Regions from separate parts of the Priestia sp. FSL W8-0001 genome, predicted to be linked through region 4. Evidence: riboswitches for the same ligand, from Rfam matches in the RefSeq annotation. Region 4 holds a riboswitch; each other region holds the start of a gene.
The links. Region 4 has a riboswitch for S-adenosylmethionine ahead of MKZ18_RS19105 (YezD family protein). Riboswitches for the same ligand answer to the same signal wherever they lie in the genome.
Positions count from the first base shown of each region.

Region 1: it holds a riboswitch for S-adenosylmethionine, as region 4 does, so the genes downstream of both, MKZ18_RS07620 (trans-sulfuration enzyme family protein) here and MKZ18_RS19105 (YezD family protein) in region 4, are expected to answer to the same signal.
Region 2: it holds a riboswitch for S-adenosylmethionine, as region 4 does, so the genes downstream of both, mtnW (2,3-diketo-5-methylthiopentyl-1-phosphate enolase) here and MKZ18_RS19105 (YezD family protein) in region 4, are expected to answer to the same signal.
Region 3: it holds a riboswitch for S-adenosylmethionine, as region 4 does, so the genes downstream of both, MKZ18_RS07015 (bifunctional homocysteine S-methyltransferase/methylenetetrahydrofolate reductase) here and MKZ18_RS19105 (YezD family protein) in region 4, are expected to answer to the same signal.

Region 1 covers NZ_JBBPAL010000001.1:1,443,604-1,446,714, forward strand. The annotation lists gene MKZ18_RS21065 (CotG/ExsB N-terminal domain-containing protein) at 1-471, opposite strand, end outside; gene MKZ18_RS07615 (CotH kinase family protein) at 506-1,582, shown strand; SAM riboswitch class I at 1,677-1,801, shown strand; gene MKZ18_RS07620 (trans-sulfuration enzyme family protein) at 1,875-3,020, shown strand; gene MKZ18_RS07625 (trans-sulfuration enzyme family protein) at 3,004-3,111, shown strand, end outside.
Region 2 covers NZ_JBBPAL010000001.1:1,279,924-1,283,034, reverse strand. The annotation lists gene MKZ18_RS06795 (2-hydroxy-3-keto-5-methylthiopentenyl-1-phosphate phosphatase) at 1-622, opposite strand, end outside; gene mtnW (2,3-diketo-5-methylthiopentyl-1-phosphate enolase) at 622-1,860, opposite strand; SAM riboswitch class I at 1,949-2,056, opposite strand; gene MKZ18_RS06785 (pyridoxal phosphate-dependent aminotransferase) at 2,153-3,111, opposite strand, start outside.
Region 3 covers NZ_JBBPAL010000001.1:1,326,241-1,329,351, forward strand. The annotation lists gene MKZ18_RS07015 (bifunctional homocysteine S-methyltransferase/methylenetetrahydrofolate reductase) at 1-1,712, opposite strand, end outside; SAM riboswitch class I at 1,824-1,926, opposite strand; gene MKZ18_RS07020 (aldo/keto reductase) at 2,460-3,111, opposite strand, start outside.
Region 4 covers NZ_JBBPAL010000001.1:3,624,834-3,627,944, forward strand. The annotation lists gene MKZ18_RS19095 (inorganic phosphate transporter) at 1-106, opposite strand, end outside; gene MKZ18_RS19100 (phosphoadenylyl-sulfate reductase) at 126-836, opposite strand; gene MKZ18_RS19105 (YezD family protein) at 932-1,075, opposite strand; SAM riboswitch class I at 1,180-1,286, opposite strand; gene cdaS (sporulation-specific diadenylate cyclase CdaS) at 1,509-2,132, shown strand; gene MKZ18_RS19115 (alanine/glycine:cation symporter family protein) at 2,342-3,111, shown strand, end outside.

The DNA.
Region 1 (3,111 bases), 2.2 Mb from region 4:
GTGCTTTTTATGAGAGTGCTTTGTGGAGTGAGAGTGTTTTTTGCAAGAACGGTGCTTTTTATGAGAATGCTTTTCTTTACAGAAGCACGTTACTTTTTTGTGAGAACGATGCTTTTTGTGAGAACGTGAGCTTTTCGTACAGTACTTGTTTTCCGTTCTTTTCTCTGTTTTCTTTTCTGTCTTTTTCTCCGTCTTTTTGTGAGAAAGAGCTGTTTTTTTAGATGAACTTTTTGAGCTATGACCTTTTGGTTCTTGATACATAAATCTGCCTAGCTCTGATTTTTGTAAAGATTCAGCAGCTTTACGAATACGCTTAGATTGAATATACAATCTAAAAACCTCCTTATGAGAATCATTTTTTTGCCTTTCACCATAAGATACGCTTAATACGCCGTACTTGCTATGAGATAAACGTGGAATTTTAAGAAATAACCAAGGAGTTTCTAGCATCTCGGTGGGAGAGGAGCTCATATAATTTAAAATGTATCCAAAAGGAGGGAAAGAGATGGGAATTGCCACCTATTCTGTTTTTGCTAATGTTCGGGACTTTAAAGAACTAAAGGCCGACATCTGGTCTGAAGATTCCATACCCGCAGTGATGAAAGTTCACAAAAAGAGGTATGAAATAGGCTTAACTCTAAGGGGATCACACATCCGAGAAATGAGAAAGAAATCGTACTATATAGAGTTTTATTCACCAAATAAATTCGGGAAGACCAACGAAATTCATCTCAATGCAGAATATAAAGATCCATCGCTAGTTCGCAATAAACTATCGCTCGATTTCTTTTCAGACCTTGGTGTACTATCACCGAAATCACAGTTTGTTCATCTCACCATTAACGGGAAAAATGAAGGTGTTTATTTACAGTTAGAATCGGTAAACGAGTACTTCTTAACAAAGCGTAGCTTGCCAAAAGGCTCTATCTTTTACGCTGTAGACGGAGATGCCAACTTCTCGTTAATGAGTGATTTGGATGAGAAGCCAAAAGAATCGCTTCAATCAGGATACGAAACAAAAGTAGCGTACGGAAAAGATGAAGAAGCGCTAGAATATTTTATTTATAACTTGAATACATGGACGAATCAAGAGTTTGAAGATAACATTGAAGAGCACTTGGAGGTAGATCGCTATTTAGCCTGGTTGGTGGGAGTAATTTGTCTTCAAAACTTTGATGGTTTTGTTCATAACTATGCTTTGTACCGGAACAGTGATACGAAGTGCTTTGAACTCCTTCCTTGGGACTATGATGCTACGTGGGGGCGCGATGTCAACGGAGATGAAATGGAAAGTAACTATGTGAGAATGGAAGGGTTTAATACGTTAACAGCACGACTTTTGGCCATATCAAAATTTAAGAAACAATATATTGAAAAAATGAATTCTGCGCTAAATCATCAGTTCACTGTTAACTATATGAAACCAAAGATTGAAGCACTCCACCAGCTGATTTTGCCTTATGTAGAGAAAGATCCGTATATACAGCACAAGTTAGCTACTTTTTATCAAGAACCTGCGTTTATTTGTGACTTTATTAAAGACAGAGCAGCCTATATAAGAAAATCAATGAAGTCTTTTTGAATAAATGAGACAATTGAAATTGTTTAGAAAATTCTATTGACATTCTTTGTTATTTTTATTAAAGTATACACAATGAATAATTAACTTAATAAAACTCTTATCCAGAGTGGCGGAGGGACTGGCCCTGCGAAGCCCGGCAACCATCAAACCATATGTTAGTCAGTGAGTTTGAACGGTGCTAATTCCTGTGAAATACGATTGTATTTTAACAGATGAGAGAAGTCGTGATTAAGCGAACGCTCTTCCATCTGTGAAGAGTTTTTTTTATTTACTGCAAAGAGGAGAGGACATTATGCATATTGAAACACTACTTGTTCGTTCGGGCGTCAATCGAGACCCTGCTACAGGTTCCATTACAACACCTATTTACCAAGCATCTACGTTTGCACACCCCCGTTTAGGAGAAAGCACAGGATATGACTATGCTAGAACAGCTAATCCAACAAGAACAGCGTTAGAAGATGCGATCACTGCGTTAGAAGAAGGCGAAGTTGGAGCGGCATTTGCTTCGGGAATGGCAGGAGTTATGGCTGTACTTGCTTTGTTTAAAAACGGTGATCATTTAATCGTCTCTGAAGATTTATACGGTGGTACATACAGAGTTTTAAATGATATTTTTGCAGAACAAGGTGTAGAAGTAACGTATGTAAATACAGCTCATTTAGACCAAGTTAAAGCAGTATTAAAGCAGAATACGAAAGCGTTATTTATTGAAACACCGACAAATCCAATGATGCACGTAACCGATTTAAAAGGAATAATTGAACTTGCTAAAGAAAGTAACTTGTTAACAATTGTGGATAATACGTTTATGTCACCTTATTATCAAAGACCTCTTTCTCTTGGAGCGGATATCGTTATTCATAGCGCTAGTAAATACATTGGTGGTCACAATGACGTAGTAGCCGGGTTAGTCGTTGCACGATGTCGTGAGCTAGGTGAAAAAATTCGCTTTTATCAAAATGCAGCAGGTGCAATTTTAGGTCCGCAAGATAGCTGGTTGTTGCTGCGAGGTATTAAAACGCTTGCTTTGCGCATGGAGAAACACAATGAAAATGCGCTGAAAATTGCGAATTGGCTGACTTCACATGAGCTGGTTGAGAAAGTGTACTATCCAGGTCTTGAATCTCATCCAGGCTATCACGTAATGAAGCAACAAGCAGGAGGCTTTGGCGGAATGATTTCCTTCGCTGTAACGGACCCGCAAATTGTGCCAGTCTTACTTGAGAATATAAAGGTGATTACCTTTGCTGAAAGTCTAGGTGGTGTGGAGAGCTTAATGACGTTCCCAGCTCGTCAGACTCACGCAGATATTCCAGAAGAAATACGAAATCGAGTTGGCGTAACGAATTGCTTATTACGCTTATCTGTTGGGATTGAACATGCAGAGGATTTAATTCAAGACTTAAAGGAGGCATTTGATGCATACAACAAATAAACACTCATTTGGTACAAATTTAATTCATGCAAAAACAGGTATTGATGGACATTTTGGAGCGGTAAATGTTCCCATTTATCAAGTGTCTACT
Region 2 (3,111 bases), 2.3 Mb from region 4:
TGACATCATGGAATGTTTCAAACGGCCGATGCGGTAAATGTAACTCTTTGCATTTCTGAAGCAAGAAATCACGTGCCAATACGCAATCAGCCATTTTTGCTGCCTGCAAATCCGTAATGGAATCTCCAATTACGATGATAAAATCTTTGTCATCTACCAGATTTCGCATAATTGACGGCTTACAGCAGCCGCAGCCATTTTCACAGTGGCTATCGCATGTATGAGGCCACGTAATTTTAATCGTTTGCCCTAAAAAATCTGAGCCGTTGCAGTAAAGGTTCTTTTTATCTATTTTGCCGTCTAACATTGGCTCAACAAAAAAGTCAATTCCTCCACTGACAATATATAGCGGAATATCCTTTTCTTTTGTGTAATGCACAAACTGCTCGAATCCTGTTCGAATCTCCGAAGTTGATAAAATAAATGATACAATCTCTTCCTTTAAAGAGATTGGCAGTAAAGAGAACATTTTGCCAACGCCTTCTTGAATCGATACGCGCTCTGCCAACACATCATCTTTGATAGCTTTCCACTCACTTGGAGCAAACTTTTTCATAATAGCAATGATGTTATCGCTGTTTGTAATCGTACCGTCAAAGTCACAGAAAATCTTCACGTTCATCACCCCTTCACCTTCACTGCTCCCCATAGCTCAAGTGCTTTTTGTAGCGCTTCGTCATTTGTATCTTCTAAAGGCTGTCCAGCAAGCGTAGCATCAACTGCTGCACGGAATGCTTTTCCTCCACCGACTGCTCCATCTGGGTGACCGTGTACGCCTCCGCCTGCGTTAATAATGCTATCCACACCGAAATCGGAAATAAGCTGCGGAACCATGCCTGGGTGGATACCTGCTGATGGAACCGGGAACGTTTGCTTATAGGTATGTAGCGGTCTTGTTACCTCGTACGTAATTCCAGCTGTATCTTCAAGCGGCATCGCGACGCTGCCGTACGGTGATGGGAATAGTGAAAAATCTGCTCCAACAAGACGAAGTAATTTTCCTAGTAAAAGAGAATTTGAGAATCCATGAAATTCAGATGGTGTTAACGCACCGCTTACTGCTGGGTGAGCCATGATTGGTAAGTTAATATCATCATCTTCACGAAGAGCTTGTAGCACATCTAGTCCATATGCAAACACGTTAAACAATAGAGCATCGGCTCCGAGCTCTGCTGCTTTTCTAGCTTTCTCTTTTAAATCAAATGTACGCCCCGTTAAATTTACGGCATATAGCGTACGATGACCCATTTCTTTATATACTTCATCAAGAACTTTTTTCCCTTCTGTAATACGCTTTTCGAACGGTGTCAGTTCGTTGTCAAATAGGATTTCGTCATCCTTTACAAGATCGACACCTCCAAGTGCTTGTGCCCGAAGCTGCTCCGTTAAATAATCCATATCACGCCCAATTACACCTTTAAAAATACTCATTACTAGAGGACGATCGTACACTTTTAGTTTCTCACGAATCCCTTCAATTCCAAAGCGTGGGCCAGGAAAAGCGGCTAATGCTTCTTGTGAAAACTCTAAATCTAATAATTTTACTTTTCCGTCTAATGATAGTTTTCCGAAAACAGTAACTAAAATAGCAGGTAAATCATTTGTATAATTAGAAAGCGGATAACCAATTTTCACAATCGCTTGCTTTGTCGTTTGCTCTAAATAATTGTTGACGCGATCGCAGTCTTCAAGTGGCGTAATGTCAACTACGCGCCCTTTGTGCTTTCTAAGTTGCTCCTGCTCAAGCTGAGGTAGATTTGTCCAAGAACCTACCGTTAAGCCTAGAGCAATGCCTTCTGCTTTTTTTTCAAAGTTTCCTTTTTCATCATGTAATAAATAACTTGCAACGATTTCACTCATTTGCTTCAAACTCCCTTGCTGTAAATTTCCCATCGTTACGAAATAAAAAAGCCTCTTCTTGTGAGAAAGAAGAGGCTTTTTTGCTCTCTTCTTATCTCTCAGCTACTGCTGCAAGATTTAGCACCGTGCTTAACAAAACGTTAAGTCGGTTGCCGGGCTTCACAGGGCTAGTCCCTCCACCTACTCTTAATAAGAAAATTGCTATTTATATTGTATAATCGATTTTCACGCTAATCGTATTCATCAAAAATATGTGTTTATGAATCAACAACTTCTTACATATTAAGCCAACTCAAAAAGAATTGTCAACGTATTTTTTGAATAAATTTAATTTAGCAATTCGATCAACCACTTCTTTCAGTCGATCTTCATCGGTTAATAAACCTACGCGCACATAGCCTTCTCCGTATTCACCAAACCCAATTCCAGGAGCAACAACGACGTGTGCTTTTTCAAGTAACAAATCAGAGAATTCTTCTGATGTATAGCTTTTTGGAACCGGCAACCACGCAAAAAACGACCCTGGTGGGGCTTCAACGTCCCATCCGATTTCACGCAGTCCATGAATGAGAACCTGGCGACGAGATTCATAGCGTTCGACTAGTTCATCTACGCAGTTCTGTGACTCTAGTAAAGCAACCGCGGCTGCTTGCTGTATTCCGCTAAATACACTTACAAATAAGTGATCTTGTAAAAGATTAATCGCTTCAATAACGCTTTCGTTTCCAACAGCAAAACCGATGCGCCACCCCGCCATATTATACGTTTTGGATAGCGTATAAATTTCAATGCCCACTTCTTTGGCACCTGGAGTTTGCAGAAAACTAATGGGCTTTTGACCGTCAAACCCAATTGCGCCGTACGCAAAGTCATGTACAATGCACGTATCGTACTGGCGAGCAAATTCAACCGTTTTTTCGAAAAATGATGCCGTAGCTACTGCACCGGTCGGATTATTTGGGTAGTTTAAAAACATGAGCTTAGCTTTTTGCTTCACTTCTTCGCTTATTTCCTCGTAAACTGGTAAAAAATCATTCTCTTTTTTCAAGGGCATAGCTTCCATTTTCGCTCGTGCTAGCTCCACGCCTGACCAATAGTCTGGGTAACCTGGGTCGGGCACTAAAACTGTATCTCCAGGGTTAAGTAAACACTGAGGAATTTCTACTAACCCAGCTTTGCCTCCAAACAAAATAGCGACTTCTTTTTCGGGATTTAGCAGGACACCGTATTCTCTTTCGTAAAACGCTGCTG
Region 3 (3,111 bases), 2.3 Mb from region 4:
ATTAAGTCTTTTGCAATTGCTAATCCTTCAACTTCACCTTTAATTCGATCTTCTCCAGTAGCATCCATGCGTGCTAAAATATCTTCCGACAATTTAATTCCGGGTACTTCATGATGAATGAAGCGAGCGTTACGAGCACTTGTTAGTGGCATGATGCCGATATAAATTGGAGCATCTAAATGTTTCGTTGCTTCGTACACTTCTTCAATTTGTTTTGTTGAGTATAGCGGCTGTGTAATAAAATAGTGAGCACCGCATGAAATTTTCTTTTCAAGTCTGACAACTGCACGGTCTAAATGTCGAACGTTTGGGTTAAATGCCGCTGCGATTGAAAAATTGGTTTTTTGTCCAAGTGGCTTTCCTGAATAGGATAATCCTTCATTAAATTGAGCAATTAAGCTAATTAAATCGAATGAAGAGACATCATAAACGGACGTAGCTCCAGGGAAATCTCCAATCTTTGATGGATCTCCTGTAATGGCTAATACTTGGTTAATGCCAAGTGTATGAAGTCCCATTAAATGGGATTGAAGTCCGATTAAGTTACGGTCACGACACGTAATATGAACAAGCGGTCGAGCATCCGTTTGCTGCTGCATAAGCGATGCCATTGCTAAGTTGCTTACTCGAGGTGATGCCAGAGAATTATCTGCAAGGGTAACCGCATCAACACCAGCCTTATGAAGAGCTTTTGCACCATCTAAAAATTTTGTTGGTCCGAGCTGTTTTGGTGGATCAAGCTCAACGATAATTGAACGCCTTTCTTTCACAAGATCATGGAGGTGTGGTTCCTTTGTTTGTTCTTGTTCTTTGATTTCTACAACTGGTCTAATCTTTACTTTCTTTTGCGTAATAGGCTTTTCATGCTTCAATGCTTGTGACATCGCTTGAACATGAGCGGGCGTAGTACCGCAGCATCCACCTACTAAACGAACGCCTTGATTGCGAAAAGCTTTGGCGCTTTCAACGAAATAATCTTGATTTGTAGCGTACTCCACTTTTCCTTCTACATAAGCTGGTAAGCTTGCATTTGGATAAGCTGATAAGAAAGCACGATCTAAAAGCGGAACTTCTTCAAGCGATTGAATCATATGAGAAGGGCCTAAACGACAGTTCAGACCGACAACATCTGCACCTAAAGATTCTAACTCTTGAAACGCATCATAAAGGGATGTTCCATTTTGTAATACGCCAATATCATGGAGTGAAACATGCGTAATGATTGGTTTTGATGTCTCTTTTCTAGCCAAGGACAACACCGTTTTTAATTCTTCAAAATCGTAGTATGTTTCAAATAGCAAGCCGTCAACGCCTTCATTTAACAGCCAAAATAGCTGCTCGCGAATGCTTCGCTTTACTTCTTCTGTTGAGATGGCATTTTTTTGAAATGAGCGAATGCCTCCTAGTGTACCGACCACGTATGCATCTTTCTTAGCAGCTTGCTTTGCAATTCTGACGGCTGAAATGTTAATATCTTTGACAGCATCTTCTAAACCATATCGTGCAAGCTTTTGATAATTGGCAGCATATGTATTGGTTTGAATGACATCTGCACCTGCTTCTACATATGCACGATGAATGCGCTGAATCTCTTCTTTTTTTGTGATGTTTAGCTCTTCAAAGCAGCTATCAATTCCATGTGAATACAGAAGGGTACCAGTTGCACCATCTCCTATTAAAATGCGTGATTGTAAATCTTCAAGTAACCCCATTTGAAAACCTCCTTAAACGTTCCATTTCATCTGTTATCAGTTGTGTTCAAATAAAAAAAGAAAATGAATTAACAAAAAAAGCCTTCTGTAAGAAGAAGACTTTATTTCTTCTTCTTATCTTCCAAGCGATTTGCTTGCTGGATTTAGCACCATGTCATTTCGACTGGTTGCTGAGGTTTCAAAGGGCCAGTCCCTCCACCTCTCGTGATAAGAATCCATATATGATTATTATTTTAGTTCATTCTGCGATATGTTTACTTAAAAAGAAACGAACGATAAAGATGAAATTTAATCTTATTATCTAATTTATCTGATTTTTGTATATTATACAAGACAATTTCGAAAATTTCACTAATAAATCATAAGAAGAGGATGGGCATAACAAAACAAATTTCCAAAAATACCAACACTCCCTTTTCTCACCTCTTTACGTTGTCAGAACACGTTCGTTCCATTGCGCTATGGCCACTCGCTTTCCGGGGGGAGGAACCAGAGCTTCCTCCCTGCGCTTTGGGATCTCAGTTTTCCCTCTCTTTCCCGCAAGAGTCGAGTGTCCTACGCTACGCTTCATTCCAGCCTATTTTCAACATTGTTTTCACAATCAATAAAAAACCTGAACGATTAAAAGTGAGGAACTCTCAACCGTTCAGGTTTATCATTGGCTGAATTACTTATTTCTCAGCCTCGGAGTGCATTGAATTAAATTGTTGAAATCTACGTGTTAGAAAAGAAATTATCTAAATAGGTTTAATCAACAGGTCGTCCTTTAGAAGCCTCTAAAATTTGGAACCACTGCATGCGATTCACCTTTAAGTCCAACGCTTGAATAGCTACATCAATGCGGTTCATTTTTCCAGACCCGACAATCGGCATAATAGTAGCTGGGTGAGCTAGTAACCAAGCATAGACAATTTGATCTAACGATTTCGCTCCAATTTCTTCACCGATTTCTGTTAGCTTGTTTCGAACGCGAATGGAACGCTCATCTTCAGCAGTGAAGATGGAGCCGCCACCTAGTGGTGACCAAGCCATTGGCGCTATCTTATGCTGCTGGCATTGTTCAATTGTGCCTTCTTCAAAATGGTTTAAATAAGTAGGCGAGACTTCAATTTGATTCGTAATAAGTGAAAAAGGTAAGAACGATTGAAGTAAGTCAAACTGTGAACGTTTAAAGTTCGAGACTCCAAAGTAGCGTACTTTTCCTTCTTCTTTAAGCTGAATAAACGCATCTGCTACTTCTTGTGGATCCATAAAAGGATCTGGACGGTGGAGGAGTAAAACATCTACATAGTCCGTATTTAAATTCTTTAATGACTGGTTGGCGCTGTTGATGATATGTTCTTTGCTCGTATCATAAAAATTAATTTTACGCTCTGGATATTTATCAGACGTTAGCTTA
Region 4 (3,111 bases):
TAATGGCACCTGAACCGTAAGAGACTCCCATAGCAGCAGCTGCACCACTTGCGCCAATATTCATCGCAAAAAAGAGGGCGATTGCAAAAGCAATGTAAACAAGCATAAATTTTCAGCTCTTTCATTTAAGATTCATGTAAGCCACATTCCACTTTCTTAGTACCTGCCCATCTTCCAGATCGTAAATCTTCCATGTTATAGGCAGGTAGCGTACAGGGCTCACATCCAATGCTTGGATACCCTTGATCGTGAAGTTTGTTATACGGCAAGTTATGCTTATATACATATCGCCAAATTTCTTTCCAAGACCAATGAATTAATGGGCAAACTTTAATCTTTTTGAATTTCTCGTCCTTATTAAAAAACTCTGTTTTACTTCTTGATTCAGATTGTTCTCTTCTTAACCCTGAAATCCAAGCATCATACGGAGCAAGTGATTCTTTTAAAGGAATAATCTTGCGAATTTGACAGCATAGGTTAGGCTCAGTTTTCCAAAGTTCATCTCCATGCTTTTCAGCTTGCTCTTTTAGCGATAGGTTAGGCTTTTTCATTTGGATACGTAAATCTGGAAACCTCTCTTTAATTGCTTCAATGACTTCGTACGTCTCTTTAAAATGAACACCTGTGTCTAAAAAAACAATGTGAGCATCTTTTTTCACTTTTGAAATTAAATCAATTAATACAATTCCTTCAATTCCAAAGCTAGATGCGTAAATAAGAGAATCACCATAATGGTTATATGCCCACTCTAATGCCTTTAAAGCTCCCTTTGTTTCATCTTGCTCATCAAAAGTCGGAAATTGATTTGGCCAATTTTCATACGTATATACACTCATGATTTTCACTCCAATACTTTGTTATCCAATCAAAAAAGACGGTTTTACCCCCATAATGAAGGATAAAACCGCCTCTAGTTTGTCTAGTCAGCTATTTATTTAATTCTTACTTTTTCATTTTTCTCGAGTTGAACTACTTTCCCATCTTGAACCACAAGCGTGATTGAGCCAAACTTCATGTCGCTTAACATTTTTTCTACGCTTGCAAAAACAGAATTTAAGTCAGAGTTTTGTGCCATCACAGTCCCTCCTTATTTGTTAACAATATATTCAACAGGCTTCTGTTTTTTCATGAAAAATAAAAAGTCTTCCACATCTGAAAGACTGATTAGGCAACAAATTCACCTTATCTTTCAAAATGAAAATCATTTTGTTGGAGTTAGCACCTTGCACAACATGCAGGTTGCTGGGTTTCAAAGGGCCAGTTCCCTCCACCACTCTGGATAAGTATTTTTTAAAAATTTTAGCATATTTAGAATATTTGTCAACAGTAAAAATAATTTATCCGATAAGAAAACTATACTTTAAATTAACAGAAATATCTATTATTTTTTCATTATATGAGCAATTTTTTTGGGCGTCACTCTTAATTCACACCGTTATAGTATAGATTTATGTCTTTCGTACACATTAAAACATAATAATTATTTTAGATTGGAGCTATGTTCAATGATGGAAAGTCACTCTTTTCAATTAGATGATGTAATTAAACAAAGTTTACACAATCATTTAAGTCAAATAGCAGCGGAAGCAACCAAAATTCAGCAACATCTAGAAAGCAGTGACCACTGTGTTTTATGTGATTTTGAAGACTTAAGAAAATTATTTCAAAGCGTACAGTCCACAGCTGCATCCTATTATTTAAGACACTACTTGTCTCCTTACACCCACGAATACGCAGCTCTTTCACTCGCGATACATAGTTTATCTGAGAAACATCATGGAGCTTTAATGGTTATTGAGAGAAATGACTCAGTGGAGCACTTAATTCAAAAAGGAATTCCTATTCACGCTCCCGTTACGTCTACGCTCGTTGAAACAGTTTTTTATCCTGGAAATCCATTACATGATGGTGCCATTGTGATTAGAAACAATCAAATTATTTCGGCTGCTAATGTTTTACCACTGTCCACAAAAGTACTGCAAAAGAAGCTTGGAACACGCCACCGTGCAGCTCTTGGTATGTCTGAACAGTGCGACGCACTTATTTTAGTTGTATCAGAAGAAAGCGGTCGAATATCTTTTGCTTTAGAAGGTAGCTTATATCCAATCCATTCCAGCAAAAACATCCTGTAAGTGACTACACCTGCCTGACATCATACCTTATAGTTATAAAAAAAGAGATTACACGATAAAAAAAACTTATTACAGGTTGCCTTTTATACGTCTAACGCGCTATAATCACTAATGTCAGAAAACCTTACACATTTTAAAAAAGCATCATTAAAATGACTCTTTTTATGAACAGCTAAGGTTAATCATTATTAAGGGAGAGAACTTTTAGGATGGAAACCATATCGACTCTATTCAGCAGCTTTGTGGATGAAGCCAATAATTTTTTATGGACCTACATATTAATTGCGCTTCTTTTATTAGTTGGATTATATTTTACAATTCGTACAAAATTCGTTCAGTTTAGTCAGTTCAAAGAAATGGTTCGCTTGTTAGGTGAAGGCGCTAAAACAGACGGAAGCGATAAAAAAGGAATTACCTCCTTTCAAGCTTTTGCTATTAGTACAGCAGCTCGTGTAGGTACTGGGAACCTTGCTGGTGTTGCTTCTGCAATTGCTCTTGGGGGCCCTGGAGCAGTGTTTTGGATGTGGGTTGTTGCTTTAGTTGGATCAGCATCAGCTTTTATTGAAAGCACCCTTGCTCAAGTATATAAAGTAAAAGACAAAGACGGTTTTCGTGGTGGTCCTGCTTACTACATGGAAAAAGGTTTAAACAAACGCTGGATGGGTGTTTTATTTTCCATCTTAATTACAATCTCATTCGGATTAGTATTTAACTCTGTACAAGCTAATACTATTTCACTTGCTTTTGAAGAAGCTTTTGGCGTTAATCGCTTAATTGTTGGTGTTGTTGTTACAGCCATTGTAGGTGTTCTCATTTTTGGTGGTATTAAACGAGTAGCCAAAGCATCAGAGTTAATTGTAGTAGTAATGGCAGTTGTATATATTGGACTAGCATTAGTTGTTTTAGCTATTAATATTACAGAAATTCCACATATGATCGCATTAATTATAAAAAGCGCTTTTGGATTTGAAGAAGCATT